DNA from 3 places in the Brevundimonas faecalis genome. Region 1 is predicted to be linked to each of the others. Evidence: riboswitches for the same ligand, from Rfam matches in the RefSeq annotation. Region 1 holds a riboswitch; each other region holds the start of a gene.
What was found. Region 1 has a riboswitch for cobalamin ahead of ABIE19_RS15615 (DUF1852 domain-containing protein). Riboswitches for the same ligand answer to the same signal wherever they lie in the genome.

Region 1 (3,272 bases):
TTGCTTGAGCCGTCGTAGGTGTAAGTCGTGACATAGACGTTGCCATCGACGATGACGTTGTCGTCGGGGGTCAGGTCGACGATGACTGAAGTCAAACGATTCTGGTCATCGTAGGTGTATCGGGTTCTAGTCGCCGTCCGGTTCGAGCCTGAGGAAGCGTTAAAATAGACGGTTGAAATCTGGGTGAGATTGTTACCTGACCACGCCAAGTTCGTCTTCGCATAGGGCGAAGAAATCTGGGTTAGCTTTCCTCCAGTATAGACGTAGAGAAGATTCTGATTATCCCGCGTCCAGGTCGAGCCGACCCTGTAATTCTCGGACGCGAGGTAGACTTCACGGACGCCGGTATCGCCGTCTCGCCAGACCCAGTTGGAGCTCTCATAGGTGATCTTGTCGTAGGCGCCCGCGCCCTCCTTCGAGACATAGGCGGCCGCCGATGCATCCCAGTCATAGCGCACGACCGACCCGTCCCAGTCGGTCCGGAACAGATAGGCGCCCACCGTATTGATGGTTCCTGTATGGCCGTGGATCTGGCGGACGGTCATACGCCAACCGTCGCCATTGTCGCCGTCCAGTACGCCTAGGCTATTGTAGGCGCGATGGGTCGCTCCGTCCGCTACCAGAGCCTGAAAGAATTCGTCGCGGTTCTCGATGTAGAGGTTGCCGGTCGCAGCGTTGACCAGAAGGCTCTCGCCTGCACGCCCCAAAGTTGACTGGCCGAGTTGGCCGTTCGCTCCAAGAACGAAGCCTGACGCCTGATGAGTTCCCAGACGCGCCCCGGTGATGATTCCGACCATCTACGATCTTCCCGATATCCGGGGCGACTTTCAGAAATTTGCCCCCTCAAGACTGCATCGGGAATTTCAAGCCCAAGTTTAGGAATAACTTTCGGCCACGGTCTCAGCCAAGGCAATCGAGGTGGATCAGGCTTCCAGCGAGAATGCAAAAAGTGTTGCTCCTCCGTACGCGAAGCAATTTCTTTGCGGGTGCTCTGTGACCTCGATGACATAGGGTTCTGCCCGGGGAGCGAGGATAGAGCGTTGTCTTCGTGACGACCGTTGTAAGCAAGGTGCGGAAATCCCTACCCGCAACAGGTTTCGCCAACACCCGCCGTGGGCATCTGATGTCCATCCCGACCTATGACCCCGATCGCATTCAGGCGCTGACCCAGGCGGTTATTCCGTCGTGGCGAGAAGCGGATGCGGCCAAGGCAATCGCATAATCATATAAGGATATCTTTATATCGCGATTGACTCTGGCGGCGGGCGTGTCATGTTCACGCCGTCGTGGTTCTGCGCGCGGTCCTCGGACTGCGCGGAGCTAAGAGGGAAGCCGGTGAGACCTCGGTCGATGCCGGCGCTGCCCCCGCAACTGTGAGCGGCGAGCTGAAGGTCCATTTCGTGTCACTGGGGGTTCGCCTCCGGGAAGGCCGGACCGGAGGCGATGACCCGTGAGCCAGGAGACCTGCCTCGACAGATAACGTCCTCCGGCGGGGTGTCCGGTCAGGTCGCATGAGCGCCGCGACGGGACGATTCCGCGCGAGCGGTCGCGCGTCCCTGTCCGCTGTCTCGCCACAGCATCAACGGCAGAGACCATGGCGAGCAGCGAATTCACCTTCAGCATCAAGCGCACCCCGCTCGACGAGAATTACGTTCCCGCCGAGAACACGCGGATCACGACCAACTTCGCCAACCTGGCCAGGGGCGAGAGCCGTCAGGAGAACCTGCGCAACACCCTGAGGATGATCGACAACCGGTTCAACTCCCTGGCGCATTGGGGCAATCCGAAAGGCGATCGCTACGCGGTCGAACTCCAGATCGTCTCCGTCGAGATGAGCCTGGCTCCGGGTGAAGGGACGGACAGCTTTCCGCTGATCGAAATCCTTCAGACGACGATTGTCGATCAGCAGACCGGCGAGCGGACCGACGGGATCGTCGGGAACAACTTCTCCTCCTACGTTCGCGACTACGACTTCAGCGTGGTCCTGCCGGCGCACATGAAGGCCAATCCCGGCGCCTTTGCACCGGCGGATTTCGGCGATCTGCACGGCAAGCTGTTCAGGCATTTCCTGAACTCGGCCGCCTATCGCGCCAATTTCGGCAAGCCGCCGGTCATCTGTCTGAGCGTGTCGAGCAACAAGACCTATCACCGCACCGGCGAGGAGCACGCCGTCCTGGGCTTGGAATACGGGAACGACGCATTCTCGCCGACCGACGAGTATTTCGCGAAGATGGGAATGAAGGTCCGCTACTTCATGCCCCAGGGCAGCGTGGCGCCCTTCGCCTTCTACCACGTGGGCGATCTGACGGCAGACTACACCGACCTGGAGCTGGTCAGCACGATCAGCACCATGGAGACCTTTCAGAAGATCTACCGTCCCGAGATTTACAACGCCAACTCCCCGGCTTCGGAAGAGTATCAGCCCAGCCTGAAGTACCAGGACTATTCGCTGACCCGGATCGTCTACGACCGCGAGGAACGCAGTCGACTGGCCGTCGAACAGGGCCGGTTCGTCGAGGAGCGCTTCATCGAGCCGCATCGCGCCCTGCTGGACCAATGGTCCGCTAACTTCGCCGCCTGATCAGTCCCGAATTGCTGAAGTCACCGAAAATGAAAACCCTGTTGCCCACCTCGACCGCCGGCAGCCTACCCAAACCCGTCTGGTTGGCCGAACCCGAGACCCTCTGGTCGCCCTGGAAACTGGAAGGGGAGGCGTTGATCGAGGCGAAGCGGGACGCCCTGCGTCTATCGCTGGACGATCAGCGCCGCGCCGGCATCGACATCGTCAGCGACGGCGAACAGACCCGCCAGCATTTCGTCACTACCTTCATCGAGCATCTGGACGGCGTCGATTTCGAGCAGCGCAAGACCATGCGCATCCGCAATCGCTATGACGCCAGCGTGCCGGTGGTCGTGGGCGCGGTCAGCCGACTGAAGTCGGTCTTCGTCGAGGACGCGAAATTCCTGCGCCAGCAGACCGATCAGCCGATCAAATGGGCCCTGCCGGGGCCGATGACGATGATCGACACCCTCTACGACGACCACTACGGCAGCCGCGAGAAACTGGCCTGGGAGTTCGCCAGGATCCTGAACGAAGAAGCCAGGGAACTGGAGGCCGCCGGCGTCGACATCATCCAGTTCGACGAGCCTGCCTTCAACGTCTTCTTCGACGAGGTCAACGACTGGGGCGTGGCGACGCTGGAGAAGGCGGCCGAGGGGCTGAAGTGCGAGACCGCCGTCCACATCTGTTACGGCTACGGCATCAAGGCCAA
Region 2 (3,272 bases), on a different contig from region 1:
AAGGGAGGCGCCGCGCATCAGAAGCTGTAGCCCAGGGTGACATAGGCCGTGCGGGGCATGCCCAGGCGGCGATAGAGGAAGCGGCGGCTGGGGCTGGAACCGCGCAGCACCGCCGAGGCGACAGAGGTGGCGTAGTCCTCGTCCAGGGCGTTCTCCAGCCGCAGGTTCAGGCGCGTCCGCCGCGCCTCGCCGTCGATGAACCAGTGGGCGGACAGATCGACCACGGCGTAGTCGCCGTAGGGCTGGACGCCGAAGCCGGAAACCGTGTTCTCCGTCTGGCCCACGTATTTGACGGCGGCGGAAGCGCCGAACGGGCGATCGACCGGGGCGTAGTTCAGATTGAACTTGGCCGAATGTTCGGGGCGCCCGGCGATCTGCACGCCCGTCGTGCGCGCTCTTTCGCGGCTATAGCTGTAGGCCAGGGTGTAGTTGAACGATCGCGCCAGGTCTCCGCGCACCGTCAGCTCGGCGCCGGAAACATCGGTCTTGCCGTTAATATTGACGTAGATCCCGTCGAAGCCGTCCGGCGGGTTGCTGTTGTCGGCGGCGATCAGATTCTTGACTTCGCGCCTATAGGCCGTGACCTGCCATGACAGGGGCCGGGCGGCGTCGAGCCGGCCGCCGAAAGCGAGGTTGAAGTTCAGGCTCTCTTCAGGCTTGAGGTTCGGGTTGCCGCGCGTGCAGCAGGGATCGACGCCGTATAGCTTCTCCGCGTCCGGCAGCAGGAAGGACGTGCCGACGGACCCTTCGACATAGAGACTGTCCGTCAGGTCATAGACGCCCGAGGCGCTCCAGACCACGGTGTCGGCGCCGCCGGCATGGTTGTAGCGAGCGCCGGCGGTCAGGCGGGCGCGGGACGAGAAGGCCTCGGTCGTTCGAACCTGGCCATAGACGGCGTGAACCTGTTCGGTCTCGCCCTCGATCAGCAGGACTTCGTCGCGACCCTTGTAGTTCTGGAAGTCATAGCCGAGATCATAGTCGGCGAGCCGCGTGCGGAACCGGGCCAGGCCGCTGAGACCGAAATCCTTGTAACCCCAGTATCTGGACGGGTTCGGGCGGGTGTAATAGTCCGTATCCCATTGGTGATAATAGGATTTCAGGAAGAACTGAGGGCCGGTGTCAGGCGTGTAGTCCAGGCGGACGATGCCGATGGTCTCGTCGCGGTCATTCACGGACACGCCGGACTGGCTGGGGTAGTCCAGGGCGGCCGCGGTGCGGATGTACTGCAACGTCAGCGACAGGTCGTCGGTGAAGTCATAGCCGTATTTCACCCCGCCGCTCAGCACGTCATAGCCGCGCTTCTTGTCGGTCACGTCCGGCTGATAGGCGTCATAGAGGTCGTAGCCGTCGCTCTTGTCCTTGGACGCCCAGACAACGAACTTGTGGCGTCCGAAGGCATCGCTGACGGCGCCGTTCACATGAAGGCCGTCGTTCGTGTCGGCGCCGAGGTTCACGGCGCCGGTCAGGTCGCGGCTGAACGGACGGCTGACGACATTGACGACGCCCGCGGCCGCCTGGGTGCCGTACAGGACGCCGTGGCCGCCCTTCAGCACCTCGATCCGCTCGACCATGGCCGCGGGCAGGGTGTCGGCGGGGCTGGTGGAGTTGTACAGGCGGTTGTTGATGCGGACGCCGTCGATGGTCCACAGGACGTCGCTGCTCCGCGATCCCTGCAGCGAGAGGTTCACATAGCTGAACGGGCCGGCCTGGGTGGTCATGAAGGCGCCGGGGACCAGCATCTCGATGGCCTGGGACACATCGACGAAACCGCGGTCGCGCAGTTGGCGCGCACTGATCGTCTCCACGTCGAAACCATGGTCCGACAGAAGTTTGGGCAGGGTCTCTTCAAGGCTTTGACCCGTCACGACCACATCGGCGACGGCGTGGGCCTGATCGGTGGAGAGAGGCGTTTGGGTCGAAGTCTGAGCCAGGGCGACGGCAGGCGAGCAGGCGAGGGCGGCCGCAATCGCGGCGCGCGAAATCATATGGGACACGCGGTCCTCCATCAGCGTCCGTGCGACATGACGGAGAGCGTCCTCCGGAACCTGGGAAGGCGCCCGGCGGTCGACGCGCCGGCGGGCGCAGGACGCGAGAAGGCGCCCGGCCGGACCGGTCGATGCGGCTCTCCGCCGCTTCGTCGTCGCTCAGACGGAGTTCCGCGCCTGGACCATCCCCTGGACCCGGGCAAGAGCGACTCGCGACGGCCGGTCTCCTGGCTTGCGGATCAATGCGCGATGCGCGGCCTTCCCAGGGCGAGCCCCAGTGGCTGCGATCCCGACGCCTTTCGGCGGGCCGGGACCACGATGCGCATCGCACTAGCCGCTCACAGTTGCAGGGACAGCCTCGGACCCGGCGCGAACGCCTCACCGATGTTCCCGTAGAGCCCTCGCGGGCGCCGGCGCGATGTCAGAGGCAGGCCGCAGGGCCTGTCCCATGAATAGGCCATATCCCCAATCCGGCGGCCCGCCAAGCTTGATGTCGTCGGCTTGACCCGCAGGCGTCGCCCGGCCTATCGACGCGAGCGTCAAGGTTGGAGGGCTTCGGTCCTCCTTGGGAATGCGGTGCGGTCGTCAGACCAAATCCGCAGCTGCCCCCGCAACTGTAAGGGTCCGTCGACCGCGCGGCGAACGCCACTGGAGCCCAGCGCTCCGGGAAGGCGCCGATGCGATAGGGCCTGAGCCAGGAGACCGACCTGACGCGACAGACGACGACGGTGCGGAGGGCGCCGGACGGTGCGAAACGGCGACCGGCCGCGCTTTCGCGTGCGCCTGCGCCTTCACGCCGTCATTGCCCTCGATGGATGATCACGAGGGACGGCTGATGGCGAAAATTCCGACGACGGTGGTGACCGGTTTCCTGGGCGCGGGCAAGACGACCCTGATCCGAAGCCTGCTGGAGAACGCGGGCGGGCGCCGCCTGGCGGTGGTGGTCAATGAGTTCGGCGACGTGGGCGTGGATGGGGAAATCCTGCGCGGCTGCGGCATAGAGACCTGCTCGGACGACGACATCGTCGAACTCGCCAACGGCTGCATCTGCTGCACCGTGGCCGACGACTTCCTGCCGACCATGCGCAAGCTGATCGACCGGGCCGATCCGCCGGAACATATCCTGGTTGAAACCTCGGGCCTGGCCCTGCCCAAACCGCTGGTGAAGGCCTTCACCTGGCCGGAAGTCCGCACCCGCGCCACCGTCGACGGGGTGATCGCCCTGATCGACGCGGACGCCGTGGCGGCGGGACGCTTCGCCCATGACGAGGCCGCCCTGGACCAGGC
Region 3 (3,272 bases), on a different contig from region 1:
AAGCGGCGAAATCGGGTGTTCGAGACAACAGGCGGGTCCAGGATTGGGCGCGCATGGCCTCCCATCGCGCCATCAGCGGCGGCAGGAAGGGGTCTGGGGCGTGGCTGACCAGCAGTTCTTCCCACATGCGAACGAAACCGGCCGACGGCATGGCGCGCTCGCGCAGATAGCGCCCGCACAGGGCCAGAAGGCCGTCCCGGCTCAACTCAAGCGAATCCGCTTGGGCGAAGAAGGCCTGATGATAGGCCTCGTCCTGTTCATAGGCGGCGCCGGCCATGGCTTCGATCAGGCCGGCCTTGGCGCCGAACAGGTTGACGATGACCGTGGTGCTCTTGCCCACCGACTGCGCCAGGTCGCGCATCGTCAAGCCGCCCAGGCCGACCTCTGCAACCAGGGCCATGGCGGCCGCCACGATGCGGTCGGCGTCTATCGATCGGGAGGCGGCGATTGTCGTCGTCATGCGACCGCCTGCATGGCTGTCTTGGCGTGAGATGTCGAGGCGTCGCAGTCGCTCAGTCGGTCCTTTCCAGCGGCAGGCGCAGGCCTGCGACGATCAGGCAGGCGGAATCGGCGACAGCGGCCACGCGTTGGTTCAGGCGTCCTGCCTCGTCGCGAAAGCGGCGGCCCAGAGGATTGTCGGGCACCAGGGACCAACCGACCTCGTTGCTGACGACCCAGAGACGAGCGGGGCAGTCGGTCAGGGCCCGCGTCAGTTCATCCATGGCGGCGGGAAGGTCGCGCGCGTTCAACATCTGGTTGCTGAGCCACAGGGTCAGGCAGTCGACCACGGCCACGTCGTCCGCGTTCAGGCCGCGCACGGCGGCGGCCAGTTCCAGCGGCGCTTCCAAGGTGCGCCAGCCTTCGCCGCGCTCGGCGCGATGGCGATCGATGCGATCGCGCATCTCCTCGTCGAAGGCCTGGGCCGTGGCGATCATCAGCGGCGCCCGGCCGGCTTCTGCGGCGGCGGTTTCGGCCTGCCTCTGGGCATGGGCGCTCTTGCCCGAACGGGCGCCGCCGAGAACCAGGGTCACGGGCATGGCTTTGTCTCCGGTTGACCTGAGGGCCGCGTGGTCCTATCGCCACGCTCGCGTCAGGTTCCCCGAAAGGGGATTGAAAGGGAACGGAGTTTGAAGCTCCGGCTGTTCCCGCAACTGTAAGCGGCTAGCCCGCGCGTCATACGCCACTGGCGGTCAGGAAGGCCACGGCCTGAAAGCGACCTCTGGGAAGGCGACGCGCATCGGCGTTGATCCGTGAGCCAGGAGACCTGCCTGTCGCCGTCGTTCTCCGCGCGGTCGGGATGTGCCGAGCGGTCGAGGCAACTCGTGTGACGACAGTCGTAAACCCAGCCGCGTCAGCGGCCGTCCTTGTTCCTCGGAGCAAAGGCCGGCTCGGCGCGGCGCCGTCATATGGAGAGCCGGAATGAACCGGACCGCATTCGCCGCCCTGGCCGCCGCCAGCCTTCTGAGCGCCGCACCCGCCCTGGCCGCAGAAACCGCCGACCAACAGGCCGCCGCGCCTGACGTGGCGGGTCGCGCCGGCGCTGTCGCCGTCGAGGACGTCATCGTCACCGCCAACCGCTCGGCCCAGCCGATCGAGCGCGTCGGCGCCTCCGTCACCGTCCTGACCCAGGCCGCCATCGAGGCGCGCCAGACCCCGGCGGTGGCCGAACTCCTGGCCCAGACGCCGGGCGTCAGCTTCACCCGCAACGGCGGCGTCGGCACGACGACCGGCGTCAATATTCGCGGCGCCGAGAGCCAGCACACCGTCGTCCTGATCGACGGGGTCAAGCTGAACGATCCCTCCTCGACCCAGGGCGGCTTCAACTTCGGCAACCTGCTGATCGGCGACACCTCGCGTATCGAAATCTTGCGCGGCGCCCAATCGACCCTCTGGGGCAGCCAGGCCATCGGCGGGGTGGTCAATATCGTCACCGCAGAGCCCACCGAGGCGCTGCAGGGCGGACTGACTGCTGAAGCCGGTTCGCGCGGCACGACCTATTTCCGTGGCGGGATCGGCGGCGCTAATGAGCGCCTGAGCTGGCGCCTGGCCGCCAGCCGCTACGACACCGACGGCTTTTCCGCCTTCGCCGCCGGCAAGGAAGACGACGGCTACACCAACACGGGCCTGTCGGGCCGCCTGAACCTGAAGATCACGGACGCCGTCTCGTTGGACCTGCGTTCGGTCTGGTCGAACGGCCAGAACGACTTCGACGCTTTTAACGGCGATAGCCGCGAGTACGGCAAGACCAAGGAATTGGTCGCCTACGCGGGGCTGAATTTCGACCTGCTGGACGGGCGTTTTCGTAACCGGATCGGCTATGCCTACACAGACACGAACCGCCGGAACTTCAATCCTGCGACCCTGGTGCAACCGCTGACCTTTGACGCGGCAGGCGAGAACCGTCGTTGGGAATACCAGGGCACGTTCGCCGTCACCGAGGCGCTGAACACGACCTTCGGCATCGAGAGCGAGCGTTCGGAAATGCGTACGCGTTCGCCGTCGAGCTTCAACCTGAATCCGGCCTTCGCGCGCGGTCAGGCGGACCTCGACAGCGCATACGCCCAGGTTCAGTGGACGGTGCTGGACGGTCTGACCTTGACCGGCGGCCTGCGCTACGACGATCACGCTCAATACGGCGACAACCTGTTGGGCCAGGTGGCTGCAGCCTGGGCACTGAACGACGGCGACACCGTCCTGCGCGCCAGCTGGGGTCAGGGCTTCCGGGCGCCGGGCCTGTATGAACTCTACAGCGAATACGGGAATCTGACGCTGCAGCCGGAAGAGTTCGACAGCTGGGAGATCGGCGTCGAGCAGCGCCTGTTCGACCGCGCCGTCGTCTCGGCGACCTATTTCAACCGCCAGGCCGACAATGAAATCCGCTACAACGGTTGCTCGACGCCGTCGACCGATCCGCTGTGCACCGTCAACGGCGTGGGACGCTGGGGCTACTACCGCAATGTCCAGAAGACTGAGGCGCAGGGCGTCGAGTTGATCGGCCGCCTGGATGTGACGGACCGCCTGAACGTCAGCGCCAACTATACCTGGACCGACGCCAAGAGCGCTTCGGGCGCCACGGACGGCAAGCGTCTGACCCGTCGTCCTGAGCACATGGCCAACCTCGCTGCGGACTATGCCTGGGCCTTCGGTCTGAAGACGGGCGTGGCCGTGCGCTATGTCGGCGAGACCTTCAACAACGACGCCAACACCGTGGTTGTTGGCGAATACACCCTGGTGGACATCCGCGCCTCCTATCCGATCAACGACAACCTCGA

Region 2: linked by a shared signal. The riboswitch ahead of ABIE19_RS11075 (TonB-dependent receptor plug domain-containing protein) and the one ahead of ABIE19_RS15615 (DUF1852 domain-containing protein) in region 1 are both predicted to bind cobalamin.
Region 3: linked by a shared signal. The riboswitch ahead of ABIE19_RS11305 (TonB-dependent receptor plug domain-containing protein) and the one ahead of ABIE19_RS15615 (DUF1852 domain-containing protein) in region 1 are both predicted to bind cobalamin.

The regions. Positions count from the first base shown of each region.
Region 1 is NZ_JBEPTF010000005.1:75,903-79,174, forward strand. It holds gene ABIE19_RS15610 (hypothetical protein) at 1-797, opposite strand, end outside; cobalamin riboswitch at 1,271-1,486, shown strand; gene ABIE19_RS15615 (DUF1852 domain-containing protein) at 1,595-2,581, shown strand; gene ABIE19_RS15620 (methionine synthase) at 2,611-3,272, shown strand, end outside.
Region 2 is NZ_JBEPTF010000003.1:14,321-17,592, forward strand. It holds gene ABIE19_RS11070 (PepSY domain-containing protein) at 1-18, opposite strand, end outside; gene ABIE19_RS11075 (TonB-dependent receptor plug domain-containing protein) at 18-1,985, opposite strand; cobalamin riboswitch at 2,186-2,415, opposite strand; cobalamin riboswitch at 2,511-2,709, shown strand; gene cobW (cobalamin biosynthesis protein CobW) at 2,821-3,272, shown strand, end outside.
Region 3 is NZ_JBEPTF010000003.1:81,217-84,488, forward strand. It holds gene ABIE19_RS11295 (TetR/AcrR family transcriptional regulator) at 1-460, opposite strand, end outside; gene cobU (bifunctional adenosylcobinamide kinase/adenosylcobinamide-phosphate guanylyltransferase) at 513-1,037, opposite strand; cobalamin riboswitch at 1,076-1,286, shown strand; gene ABIE19_RS11305 (TonB-dependent receptor plug domain-containing protein) at 1,420-3,272, shown strand, end outside.